3 regions of the Arthrobacter sp. Cr_A7 genome follow, and region 3 is predicted to be linked to each of the others. Evidence: riboswitches for the same ligand, from Rfam matches in the RefSeq annotation. Region 3 holds a riboswitch; each other region holds the start of a gene.
What was found. A riboswitch is a leader RNA that binds a small molecule or an ion and turns the genes downstream of it on or off. The one in region 3 is predicted to bind thiamine pyrophosphate.

Region 1 (4,378 bases), on a different contig from region 3:
GGTCAGGCCGGCAAGCGGAAACAGCAGGAACTCAAAAAACAGCGCCACCGAGGCCGAGACCCAGTCGATGGACAGTGCCAGCACCACCGTGATGAGGACGACGGCGGCCACTTTGCTGAGCGGATTGGCGCGGGTGAGGAGGGCGTGGTTGCCACGCAGGTTCAGCTGCTGCCTCATGGTGCCACCCGTTCCGCTGCAGCCATCCGCAGCTCCGTCCCGCCCAGCGCGGCGGTGAATTCGGCATCGTGGGTCACCGACACCACTGCGGTGCCCGCGTCCAGGAGTTCGGAGAGGAAGGATGCCAGTTCCGCCCACGTGTTGGCGTCCTGGCCGAACGTCGGCTCGTCCAGCACCAGGACCTGCGGGCTCGCTGCAAGGACCGTAGCCACGGAGAGCCGCCGCTTCTCCCCGCCGGAAAGTGTGTACGGGTTGGCGTCCACCAGCGCGGTGAGCCGCAGCCGTTCCAGCAGTTCGTCAACGCGATCCTCGCCGTGCCCCAGGTGCCGGGGCCCGAACAGCAGTTCATCGAGCACATTGCCGGTAACGAACTGGTGCTCGGGTTCCTGGAACACCGTCCCCACCCGCTCGATCAGCTGCTCGGCTTTCCACTTGTAGGGGTCGATTCCCGCTCCCCGGCTCAAGTCGGTGGTGGCGGAAACCTTGCCGGCAACCGGCTCCAGGAGCCCCGCGAGGGTCAGGGCGAACGTCGATTTTCCCGCACCGTTGGGTCCCACCACAGCCAGCGCCTGGCCGGACCGCACCTGCGCGGTGATGTCTTCCTGCACCGGGACTGGCGGGATCCTGCGGAACCCGCTGCGGCGCGGACGTTCCCGGGACACTGCCAGCTTTTCGGCGGCGAGCAGGAGATTTCCCGTCCCCGCGGCCGGCACGACAGCACGGGCACGCGTGGCAGGCACATAACCGGGCACCCACACTCCGGCGGCCATCAGCAAGGTCCGCGCCTCACTCAGCACCTGGTCCGGAGGCCCGTCCAGCAGTACCGCAGGATCAGAGGCCGAGCCGGGCTGCAAGACCACAATCCGGTCCACCAGGTCCTTCCAGACCGACACCCGGTGCTCCACCACCACCAGCGTTGCGCCGGTCTTGTCCAGGCACCGGGCCACGGCGTCGCGGACCTCCAGCACACCCGCCGGGTCCAGGTTGGCGGTGGGCTCATCCAAAAGGATCAGCCCGGGCCGCATCGCAAGGATGCCCGCCAGCGCGAGGCGCTGCTTTTGGCCGCCGGACAGGGCCGACGTCGGATGGTCCAGCGGCAGGTGGGACAGGCCGACGTCGTCAAGCGCCTCCTGCACGCGGGTCCAGATGGCATCACGGGGCACGGCAAGGTTTTCGGCGCCGAAGGCGACGTCGTCGCCTACGCGGGAGAGGACCACCTGTGTTTCGGGGTCCTGCTGCATCAGCCCGGCATGGCCGCGCTGCCCGCGGGGGGACACGCCGTCGACGAGCAGCGAACCTGACTCGTCCGAATCGCCCGCCTCGCCGTCGTCGTTCGCGTCGCCCAGAACCCCGGCAAGGGCATGCAGGAGGGTGGATTTGCCGGCACCGGAAGGGCCGAGCAGGAGCACCCGCTCCCCCGGCGCGATGTCGAGGTCAAGGCCGTGTACCGCGGGCTTGGGGCGGCCGGCATGCCGCCACCCCCAGCCGCGGGCGGTGATGGCCGCCGGCGGCACTGCTCCGGCCCCGGCCTGGTGCGAAGGTGCCTGCATCAGGAGAGGACGGGCTCCGTTGCTGCCTTGCGCGAGGCGAAGGAGCTCAGCACCCCGGTCTTCGCCAGTCCCCGGGTGGCGATCCAGGACAGTGCACCGGCGATGACCGCTCCGGAAATCGCGGTGAAGATGATGTAGGCCAGCTTGTCGCCGCCCGAGTAGGCGATGTTCCAGCCCCACGGCGCGAAGGAATCATTCAGGCCACAGAAGAGGCCCGCCGCCGCGCCGGCCAGCAGCGCAACGGGCAGGTTGAACTTCTTGTACACGAAGATGGCGAAGATGATCTCCGCGCCTAGGCCCTGGACGAAGCCCGAGAACAGCACGGAGGCGCCGTACTGTGAGCCCATCAGGAGCTCTCCGGTGGCTGCGACGGTTTCGCAGAACAATGCCGCGCCGGGCTTGCGGATGATGAGCATGCCCAGCACCGCCGGGATCATCCAGCCGCCGGCGATCAGGCCGGTCAGGGGCGGGTAAACGGCGTTCATCGGCGCGGAAACCGCGGCCGCACCCTGGGACCAGGCCCAGAAGATGACGCCGCCGGCGATGGCGATCAGGGCCGCCACCACGATGTCCACGACGCGCCAGGACTTGCTGGTGGTCTTCTTGATTGCTGCAGTGCTCATGTGATCCTCCTGGGAAACAGGAGGGGAAAGCACGGCAAGCGGCTACTGCCGTTGCCGGACTTCGAGAACTCGACTCCCTTGCGCCGGTACTAACCGGATCAGGTTCGAGGGTCTGCGGCTGTCCGCACTCTCAGCGCCCACCTCCGGTTCCCGGCCTTGGCCAGTGCCCGACGGCGGCGCTCCCCTGTCGTTAAGTAATGCTCTGAATGGAATGATGCTTGGGTAGAACTGCCCTGCTGGGCGGAGTCCAGTTTACACCGGGACAGGGGTAGATTGTGGGCCATGACTGCTAATCAGCCGCATGTGACCGACTTCGATCCGGACTCTGACGCCGCGCAGCCGGAAGGATCGCTGCAGGCCCTCATCGGCCGCATCGAGGGGGAGATCCATGAGCTCCAGTTCCCCGGCTTCTCCCTGGACGACTCGCTGAACCTTGGACTTCTCCTTGTGGAACTGGGGAAGGAGCGTGGCCTGCCCATCGCGATCGACATCACCAAAGGCGATCAGGTCCTGTTCCATGTGGCCCTGCCCGGCGCCACCCCGGACAACGAACACTGGATCCGGGCGAAGCAGCGCACCGCCGCCCGGTATGAGGTTCCCTCGCTGCTGGTGGGGCTTCGCGGCCGGCTCCGGGGCGGTCGGATCGAGGACCAGGGCTGGTTCGACCAAACCCTGTACGCCGCGCACGGCGGGTCCTTCCCGGTCTATGTCTCCGGTGTGGGCGCGGTAGCCACCGTCACCGTTTCCGGGCTCCCGCAGATGCAGGACCATGACCTGGTGGTGGAGGCCATGCGTGAGGTGCTGCGCCCGGCAGGGGCAGACGGCCCGGCATGACCGGCAGGCCCGCTGACAACGCCGTCCGGGCGGCACTGGACAAAGCCGAGGACGAGATGATCTTCATCGGCCCGGACCATCCCTACTATCCGCTGCTGGCCGAACTGGTGTCCGCCGTCGGCAAGGCATGGCAACAGGGGTACGAGCAGGGCCCCAGCGGCGGGCAGCACCCCAACCCTTACACCTGGACCGGTCCGGCGTAAGAAAAGGACGGAACGGGGAAGGTTCCGTATCCCTCAACGCAGAAACAAAGCCTGCTTAGCTTTTATTAGTAATCATGCTTACTATATTGTTTCAGGCGTGAGAGGAGTACAGGACATGGCAGTCAGCACCCGCCCACCGGGCGTCCGAACCGCCCTGCAGTGGTCTGCCATTGCCGCCGGCGCCGGGTTCCTGCTCGTTGGCATCCTGGGATTCGTCCCCGGAGTTACCCGCAACTATGATTCCCTCGGTTTCGCAGGGCCCGGTTCAGGGGCGCTGCTGCTGGGTGTGTTCCAGGTATCCATTCTCCATAACCTTGTCCACTGCCTCTTCGGCGCCGCCGGCCTGCTCATGGCGCGGACCCACCGCCAGGCCAGGAACTTCTTCACGTACGGCGGGGTCATCTACCTGGTGCTCTGGCTGTATGGCCTCCTCATAGGAGACAACACGCCGGCAAACTTCATCCCGGAGAACGGTGCGGACAACTGGCTGCACCTCGTCCTGGGCCTGGCCATGATCGCCCTGGCCATCATGCTGTCCCCGCGCACTCCCGCCACCGGCCGTGGCAACTGACCTTTCTTGACGGACCGTCAATGCAGACGGCACCGCACCGGCACACCGCCCGAACCCAAGGAGCACCATGAAACTTCCGGAACCGAGAGGCCCCATCAGCAGCGCCCTGTTGGGGGTTGTGGCAGGACACCCCGGCAGCGCCGGCGAGTCCCTTTCCGGGCTGCGCCGGCTGGTCGGCGGGAAGCTGGCCGGGGTCACGGACATCATCGGCGACGATGATGTCCAGCTGGCCCTCTTCTGCCTCTACGAACTGCATTACTCCGGCCTCGAAGGTGTGCCGGACGAGTGGGAGTGGGAGCCCGGCCTGATCCAGGTGCGGCAAATGCTGGAGAAGCCCTTCGAAGAAGCTCTGCGCCTCGCCGCCCGGGAGGCCGGCGGGGATCTGGACCTTCCGGCCGGCTCCGACCTGACCAGCGACGC
Region 2 (4,378 bases), on a different contig from region 3:
GACCTCAAGCTTCACCCAGTCGGTTTCCAGTGCCTCGCGGGCCAGTTCGGCGGTGAGGACCGCATCACGGGCCGTGAAACAGCCGGCGGTGTTGGGGAGGACCCGGATGCCGTGGTCCACGAGCAGCTGGAAAAGCGAGCCCGTTTCCGCGGTCGAATAGCGGCGCATGGCCACGGTGGTCAGTGCTGTCCCGGATGCCAGGAGCGCGGCTCCGAGGCCGTCCAGGCTTGGGGCGCCGCCGGTGCCCATGATGAGCCGCGATGCCAGGGGTACGCCGTCAATGACCAGTGTGTCGTCCATGCCGGAGGCGCCGGCCGGTGTGATGGTGGTGGTTTCGGTCATGGTCTCAGCCTCCCTGCACTGCCGTGACGAGCTCGACGTCGTCTCCGTCGGCGAGCGCTGTTGCGAACCATTGGCTCCGGGGTACTACCTGCGCGTTGTGCGCCACCGCCACGCCGAGTTTGCCGCCGTCGCGGGCCTGGCCATCAGCGGCGAGCGGGCGGCCGGTGACCTGGCTGACGAGCATGGTGATGGAGGCCCCGTCAGCCACCGTATGTTGTTGTCCGTTCAGGGTGATGTTCATGCTGTCTCCTTGATGTTGAAGATGGTGGCGGCCGGTTCTCGCACGGAAAACCGGCCCGGGTTGAACGGTTGCCAGCGGACGTCCGCCGTGCCGTCCAGAAGGTCCCGGCAGATGGCCGCCGCTGCGGGGGCCAGGAGGACGCCGTGCCGGAAGAATCCGGTGGCAATGATCAGTCCCGCAACGTGTGCGGATTCCCCGGCTGCCGGATCGCCGGCCAGCGGCACCCGGCCCAGCAGCGGGGCGTTGTCCGGGGTGCCGGGCCGCGCCCGTGCTGTGCATTCCAGCAGTTCGAGTTCGGCGACGGCGGGCACCAGGACCTGGGCATCGCGGAGGAGCTGGTAGACCCCGCCTGCTGATACAGCGCCCGCTGCAGCCCGGGCACCGGCCGCCGGTGCGCTTTGTGTTGCGGCAAGGGCATCCTCACGCTGGGTGGCTCCGATCACCACCGTCCCGTCCTGCCGCGGGACGATATACACGGGGACGCCGTGGACCAGCCCGCGGACGGTTGAGGTCACCAGCGGCTGGAGGTGTCGGGGCACTGCCAGGCGCAGGATATCCCCATACACCGGCCGCAGCGGCAGCTGCAGGCCGTCGGGCAGGCCCGCCAGGGCTGCGGCATCCAGGCCGTTGGCAACGATCGTTTCGCGGGCCAGGACCGTGCCGCCGCCTGCGAGCAGGGCCCCGGCCACTGCCCCGTCCGCCCAGACCAGCCCGGCGGCCCGGTCCGGCACGGCGTAGCCGTCGATGGCCCCCGCCACGTCTGTTCCATTACTTTCGACGGCGGAGCCATGCGCGGCGAGCGCGCGCCGCAGGCAGGACACCAGGCGCCGGGGATCCACCTGGTGGTCCGCGGGAGTGTCCAGTGCGCAGGCGATGGCAGGGCTGAGCAGCGGTTCCCGGCGTCGGGCCTCCCTGACAGTCAACGGCTCCACGGACAGGCCGCTGGCCTGCTGCACCCCGCGCAAATCCATCAGGGCGCGGCGGTCGGCAGCATCGGCACCCACGGCGAGCGTCGGCGTCGTGAGGTACCCGGGACTTTCGCCGGAAGCGGCGGCCAGTTCCGCGGCAAAGCCCGGCCACCGGGCGGAGGAGGCAAGCATGAGCTCCAGGAGGTCCTCCTCCTGGTAGTGCAGCTCGCTCACCGGCGCCAGCATTCCGGCAGCCGCCCAGCTGGCCCCGGCTCCGGGCGCGTCATCGATCAGCACGACGGACCGTCCGGAACGCCTCGCCTCCCAGGCGATGGCATGCCCAACCACTCCGCCGCCAATCACGGCCACGTCGGCACGGGTGGCGCCGGAGGAAGCCCCGGGCGGGGCAACGTTTGGGGTGCTCATGTGTCTCCTTCCCTACGCCGGCATTAACCGGATCAGGTCAAGCGGTCGGCTCTGACGCCCTCTCAGCCCGGCGCTTTATGACAGCTGCCGCGGGCTCCCGCAGTACGAGGCCAGTGTAGAGGAACTAGGCTTGCAGCCATGAATGTGTCCCAGTCCCCTGCCCCCGCTGCCGCAGTCCCCGCCGCCGATGCCTTTACCCATGCCGAAGGCACTGCAGGCCTGAACAGCGCCCGGCTTTACCTCTGCACTGATGCCCGCCGGGACCGCGGGGACTTCGGGCAGTTCGTGGATGCTGCCTTTGCCGGCGGCGTGGACATCATCCAGTTGCGGGACAAGGCCATCGAGGCGGCCGAGGAGCTGGAGCTGCTGGCGGTTTTGAAGGAAGCGGCGCAGCGCCATGGCCGGCTGTGGGCTGTGAATGACCGGGCGGACATCGCCGTGTTGTCCGGTGCGCCGGTGTTCCACATCGGTCAGAAGGACCTTCCGTTGGATGCAGCCCGCACCCTGCTCAACGGCAACGCCGCCATCGGGCTTTCCAGCCATGCCCCCGGGCAGGTGGACGCCGCCCTCGCTGCCGCAGCCGGACCGTCCGCGCTTGACTACTTCTGCGTCGGACCGGTCTGGGCCACGCCCACCAAACCCGGCAGGGCCGCCGTCGGGCTGGACCTGGTGAAGTACGCCGCCGAAGCCTCGGCCGAGGCCGGGAGCGGGGTGCCCTGGTTCGCCATCGGCGGCATCGACCACTCCAATGTGGACCAGGTTGTGGAAGCAGGAGCGAGCCGGATCGTTGTGGTGCGTGCCATCACGGAAGCCGATGACCCTGCCGCCGCTGCCGCCGCCCTTCTCGCTGCCTTGGACGGGGCCACACCCTAAAGACGCCGCAACACGGCGCAGCCCCGTGCGGCGTCAATGCCATGCAAAATCGGGGTTCTTCGGGCTAGGCTGATTTTCGTGTCACATCATCGGCTGGCTCCCAACGTCCACGAGCACAACAATGCCCTCGAGGAAGCCCTGGGTGCCCTGCGGACCGAACTGGAACTGCCCGGCCCATACCCCGTACACGCAGTCAGGGATGCCGAAGCGGCCGTCGCGGCCTTGCAGCTGCCGGCCTATGACCTCACCGGGGTCGGGTTTATCACCATCGATCCTGCATCGTCCACGGATTTGGACCAGGCCCTGTTCATCGAGGCCGACGGCGATGGGTACCACGTGCTGTACGCCATCGCCGATGTTCCCTCCTTCGTGACGCCCGGCGGGCCCCTGGACGCCGAAACACGGCGCCGCGGCCAGACGTTCTATGCCCCTGACGGCCGGATTCCGCTGCATCCGGAAGTCATCAGCGAGGGAGCCGGGAGCCTGCTGCCGGGGCAGGACTGTTCCGCCTTTGTCTGGGATTTCCGGCTGGACAGCGACGCCGAAGTCACCTCCGTCGCCGTGAAGCGGGCGCGCATGCGCAGCCGGGCCAAGCTCAGCTACAAGGGGGCGCAGGCTGAGCTGGATTCGGGCAACGCAACCCCCGTACTGCAGCTGCTCAAAGAGGTTGGCCTCAAGCGCGTGGAGCTGGAACGTGCCCGTGAAGGCGCCAGCCTGAACATGCCGGAACAGGAGATCGTCCAGCTTCCCGACGGCGGCTACCGCATCGCCGCCGCCCCGCAGCTTCCCGTGGAGGACTGGAACGCGCAGATTTCGCTGATGACGGGCATGGCCGCCGCCCAGCTCATGCTGGCAGGGAGGGTGGGTATCCTGCGCACCATGCCCGCGCCGGATGAACGCTCCCTCAACCACTTCCGGCTGCAGACCGAAGTGCTGGGCAAACCTTGGGACGGGGAAGTCAGCTACGGCGAATACCTGCGGACCCTGGACCCCACCGATCCCCGGCAGCTGGCCATCATGCATTCGGCGGGAATGCTGTTCAGGGGCGCCTCCTACACCGCCTTTGACGGTGTGGTCCCGGAAGACGCGGTGCAGTCCGCCATCGGTGCCTCCTACGCCCACACCACCGCTCCGCTGCGCCGGCTGGTGGACCGCTTCGTGCTGGTGATCTGCGAGGCCCTGAGCAACGGCGGCAACGTCCCTGCATGGGCGCGCGAGGCGCTGCCGTCGCTGCCCGACATCATGGCAGGCTCCGACCAGCTGGCGTCCCGGATGGAGCGCATGGCCCTGGACACCGTGGAGGCGGCGCTGCTGGTCAACCACATCGGCCAGGAATTCGACGCAATCGTCATTTCCGGGTCCAAGCCGCAAAACGGCAACGGAAAAAACGGAAACGGCAGGAACGGGAACGGCAACGGCGGTTCCGGGATCATCCAGGTGTCCGAGCCCGCGGTGACCGCCCGTTGCGCCGGCGAACTGGAGTCCGGCACCAAGGTCCGCGTGCGCCTGGTTTCCTCCGATATTGCCACCCGCGAGGTCCACTTCGAACTGGTGCAGTAGTCCCTGTGGACACCACGCTTCAGGGCGC
Region 3 (4,378 bases):
CGCGCCGCCGCCGTCGCCGCCGCCGTGGGGACCAGGACCTGGAACTGACCGGCGGCGGGGATGACGACCCGCCCAACACCGTGACCCGCGTCCGCGCGCCCCGCGTTGCCACCGAACCGGCCGTCAGCAACCGGGTCACCAGCGTCAAGGGTTCCACCAGGCTGGAGGCGAAGAAGCAGCGCCGCCGCGAGTCCCGCGATACCGGCCGCCGCCGCACCGTGATCACCGAGGCCGAGTTCCTGGCCCGCCGCGAGTCCGTTGACCGGCAAATGATTGTCCGGCAGCGCGACGACAGAATCCAGATTGCGGTCCTTGAGGACGGCGTCCTGGCGGAACACTTCGTGTCCAAGACGCAGCAGGATTCGCTCATCGGCAACGTCTACCTCGGCAAGGTCCAGAATGTCCTGCCCTCCATGGAGGCTGCCTTTGTTGACATCGGACGCGGCCGCAACGCCGTCCTGTACGCCGGCGAGGTGAACTGGGAGGCCGTCAACCTCGAAGGCAAGCAGCGCCGCATCGAAAACGCCCTCAAGTCCGGCGACACCGTCCTGGTCCAGGTCACCAAGGACCCGGTGGGCCACAAGGGTGCACGCCTGACCAGCCAGATCTCGCTGCCCGGCCGCTACCTCGTGTACGTGCCCGGCGGCTCCATGACAGGCATCTCCCGCAAGCTGCCCGACGTCGAACGCAACCGCCTCAAGCGCATCCTCAAGGACCGCCTTCCGGAGCACGCGGGCGTCATTGTCCGCACAGCCGCCGAGGGAGCGTCCGAGGAAGAGCTGACGCACGACATCAACCGTCTGCGGGCCCAGTGGGAAGGCATCGAAAGCCAGTCCACCTCCACCAAGGTCCTGGCGCCGGAACTGCTCTATGGCGAACCGGACCTCACCATCAAGGTGGTCCGTGACGTCTTCAACGAGGACTTCTCCAAGCTGATTGTTTCCGGCGAGGAAGCCTGGGACACCATCGAGGCCTACGTCACCTACGTGGCGCCGGACCTCGTGGGCCGCCTCGAGAAGTGGACCAAGGACCAGGACATCTTCGCGGCCTGGCGGATCGACGAGCAGATCCACAAGGCCCTGGAACGCAAGGTGTTCCTGCCCTCCGGCGGTTCGCTGGTCATCGACCGCACCGAAGCCATGACCGTGGTGGACGTCAACACCGGCAAGTTCACCGGCAGCGGCGGCAACCTCGAAGAAACCGTCACGAAGAACAACCTTGAAGCGGCCGAGGAAGTTGTACGGCAGCTCCGGCTGCGCGACATCGGCGGCATCATCGTCATCGACTTCATCGACATGGTGCTGGAGTCCAACCGGGACCTGGTGCTGCGCCGGCTGGTGGAGTGCCTGGGCCGTGACCGTACCAAGCACCAGGTTGCCGAGGTCACCTCGCTGGGCCTGGTCCAAATGACGCGCAAGCGCATGGGCACCGGGCTCCTGGAGGTCTTCGGTGAGCAGTGTGAGGCGTGCGCCGGGCGCGGCGTGGTCACCCACGACGATCCCGTGGAGCACCGACGCGCCAACATCGTTGCCGCCGAGCACCACGTGCAGCGTGCCGACAGCCGGCCTGAAGCCCGTGCTGAAGGACACCGCAACGAAGGCCAGCGGACCGACAGCACCCAGCCCGGTGTCCGTCCCGACCGCAAGCGGCGGCGCGGACGCGGCGGCCAGCAGCCTGACGTTGCCCCGGCGGCCGCGGCCGTACACGTGCACACGGTCCACCCGGACCCGTCAGACGCCGAACGCCACGCCAAGGCGGAAGCAACCCGACTGGCCCTCGCCAACATCGCTGCAGCAGCCCACGCGGCCCACCTGCACGACGATGAAGTTGCGGCTGCCCGCCAGGCACAGCCGGCCCAGCAGGCAGCGCCGGTCGAGGCGGACAAGCACGACGCCGATGCCTCCTCCCGTCCCGCCGCTGTCCTGACGTTTGGCGGTGAGAAGGTCGCCCTGCCGTTCGTCGAGCACGCGGAAGAACAGCAGGCGCAACCTGCCCTCACCCTCGACCGGCTCGCTGAAGCCTTTGCGCACCTCGGTGAGCCCGCTCCGGCTGCCGAGGCTCCGGCAGAACAGCCGGAAGCTGCGGTTTCGGCATCGGCAGCTCCGGCACCGGTAGTTTCGGCACCGGCAGTTTCGGAACCGGCCAAGGCCGGGCAGCCGTCCGCCGCCGCAACCGTTGAGAAGGACTGGTCGGACCACACCGTGGAGCAGTCACGGCAGCGGAGGCCACGGCGCAACCGCAGCGCCAGCCGTGCCCAGGGGGCTGCCAACGAGACGTCCGTCCAGCACCACGAGAGCGTCCCCGCAGCCAGTGCAGGCCACTCGCATGCCGCGAAGGCGCCGGAACCGGCTGCCGCCTCCGGTGCGGACACTGCAGGCGCCAAGCAGGCCGAGGCTCCGATCATCCTCGGTGTGGGAGTTCCTGCTTCCGAGCTCTAACCGCAGGCAGCACAAACAAAAACCCGGATGCCCGGAATCGCCCTCACGGCCGGTTCCGGGCATCCGGCGTTAACAGTGTTTCGGCCCGGACCAGGTTCCAGAAGCAGCGGCACGTCACCTTCGGTGCGTCGGCGGCAAAACGGCTAGGCTGGGGAACCGACACGGGGTGCCGCGCGAAGGGCCGGCTGAGATCCACACCCGTTGAACCTGTCCGGCTAGTACCGGCGAAGGGATGTCTCTTGTCTTCGACTCTTGCAATGCCCGCGGAAGCTCTCCAGTCCACTCCTGTCCTGCCGGATTCCGGCCGGGACCTGCCCCGTGTCCTGTCCATTGCGGGTTCGGACCCCTCCGGTGGAGCGGGTATCCAGGCGGACCTCAAAAGTATTGCCGCGCACGGCGGGTACGGCATGGCTGCCATCACAGCCCTCACGGCACAGAACACCCGCGGCGTGGAAGCCGTCCACGTCCCGCCGGCTTCCTTCCTGGCCAGCCAGCTGGACGCCATCAGTGACGACATCACCATCGACGCCGTGAAAATCGGCATGCTTGGGGACGCCGCCGTCATCGGGGTGGTCCGGGTATGGCTCGAAAAGGTGCGGCCCGCCGTCGTGGTCCTCGACCCGGTGATGGTCGCCACCAGCGGCGACCGGCTGCTGCAGGAATCAGCTGAGGCTGCGCTCCGCGACCTGCTGCCGCTCGCCCATCTCCTCACGCCCAACCTGGCCGAGCTCGCCATGCTGGTGGGCGAAAGCCCGCAGGATTCCTGGGAAGGCGCGCTCGATCAGGGGAAGCGCCTGGCAGCTGCCACCGGGACCACCGTGCTGGTGAAGGGAGGCCACCTGGCCGGGGCCGAATGCCCGGACGCGCTGGTCAACATGAACGGATTGCTGGGAGCAGAAGTCATCCAGGTGCCGGGGGAGCGGGTGGCCACCCCCAACAGTCACGGCACCGGCTGTTCGCTCTCCTCGGCGATGGCCACTGTCCAGGCGCGGCTGGGGGACTGGGAGGCATCGCTGCGGGAAGTGAAGCCATGGCTGGCAGGCGCGTTGGAAGCCTCCGGACGCCTGGACGTGGGAACAGGGAACGGGCCGGTCCACCATTTCCACCACCTGCGCCCCGTCCCGCCCGCCGGAGGATTCGCGGCGCGGCTGCGGGCCGAAGCCGACGAGGACCTCAAGGCGATCTACGGGCTGGACTTCATCCGCGGACTGGCCTCCGGAAGCCTCCCCGAAAAGGAGTTTGCCTACTACCTGGCCCAGGACGCCATCTACCTCAACGGCTACTCCCGCGTCCTGGCACGGGCAAGTGCCCTGGCACCCACCGAAACGGAGCAGGTGTTCTGGGCTGCCTCCGCGCGGCAGTGCCTGGAAGTGGAGTCGGAACTGCACAGGTCCTGGCTGAGCACCCGCCCCGTCCAGGCGAAACTGGGTCCGGTCACCAAGTCCTACGTGGACCACCTGACGGCTGCATCGGCGTCGGGCAGCTATGCAGTGCTCGCGGCCGCCGTCCTTCCCTGCTTCTGGCTGTACGCCGAGGTGGGCAAAACACTCCATGCCCGGTTTGTCGCCGCGGGCGAACCGGCAGCGCACCCCTATGCTGACTGGCTCCGCACCTACGCCGACGATGAATTCGCCGAAGCAACCCGCACGGCCATCACCATCGTGGACGGGGCCGGGCGGAACGCCTCGGATGCCGAGCGGGCGGCGATGGTCACCGCCTTCCGGCAGTCCTGCCGCCTGGAAGTGGACTTCTTCGACGCGCCGCGCCTCCACTCCTGACCGGCGGGCGGGCGCCCTGCCGGTAGTATGGTTGGGCGCGGTCCCGCCGCCGGGTTGGCCTGTGGTTCCTATCACAGCCAACGCGCCGGAACCAGCCTCATTTGCGGCCGAAGACGAAATTAGCGTAGTCTAGTTCTTCGGTGCTTACGCCAACACTTGGGT

Region 1: it holds a riboswitch for thiamine pyrophosphate, as region 3 does, so the genes downstream of both, P2Q66_RS08755 (ECF transporter S component) here and thiD (bifunctional hydroxymethylpyrimidine kinase/phosphomethylpyrimidine kinase) in region 3, are expected to answer to the same signal.
Region 2: it holds a riboswitch for thiamine pyrophosphate, as region 3 does, so the genes downstream of both, thiO (glycine oxidase ThiO) here and thiD (bifunctional hydroxymethylpyrimidine kinase/phosphomethylpyrimidine kinase) in region 3, are expected to answer to the same signal.

The regions. Positions count from the first base shown of each region.
Region 1 is NZ_JARHXQ010000141.1:18,144-22,521, forward strand. It holds gene P2Q66_RS08745 (energy-coupling factor transporter transmembrane component T) at 1-177, opposite strand, end outside; gene P2Q66_RS08750 (ATP-binding cassette domain-containing protein) at 174-1,727, opposite strand; gene P2Q66_RS08755 (ECF transporter S component) at 1,727-2,350, opposite strand; TPP riboswitch at 2,408-2,546, opposite strand; gene P2Q66_RS08760 (heme-degrading domain-containing protein) at 2,633-3,184, shown strand; gene P2Q66_RS08765 (hypothetical protein) at 3,181-3,387, shown strand; gene P2Q66_RS08770 (DUF4383 domain-containing protein) at 3,503-3,958, shown strand; gene P2Q66_RS08775 (iron-containing redox enzyme family protein) at 4,026-4,378, shown strand, end outside.
Region 2 is NZ_JARHXQ010000230.1:868-5,245, forward strand. It holds gene P2Q66_RS13725 (thiazole synthase) at 1-342, opposite strand, end outside; gene thiS (sulfur carrier protein ThiS) at 347-583, opposite strand; gene thiO (glycine oxidase ThiO) at 580-1,917, opposite strand; TPP riboswitch at 1,910-2,028, opposite strand; gene thiE (thiamine phosphate synthase) at 2,056-2,790, shown strand; gene P2Q66_RS13745 (RNB domain-containing ribonuclease) at 2,869-4,350, shown strand.
Region 3 is NZ_JARHXQ010000321.1:2,161-6,538, forward strand. It holds gene P2Q66_RS19420 (Rne/Rng family ribonuclease) at 1-2,438, shown strand, start outside; TPP riboswitch at 2,591-2,688, shown strand; gene thiD (bifunctional hydroxymethylpyrimidine kinase/phosphomethylpyrimidine kinase) at 2,696-4,216, shown strand.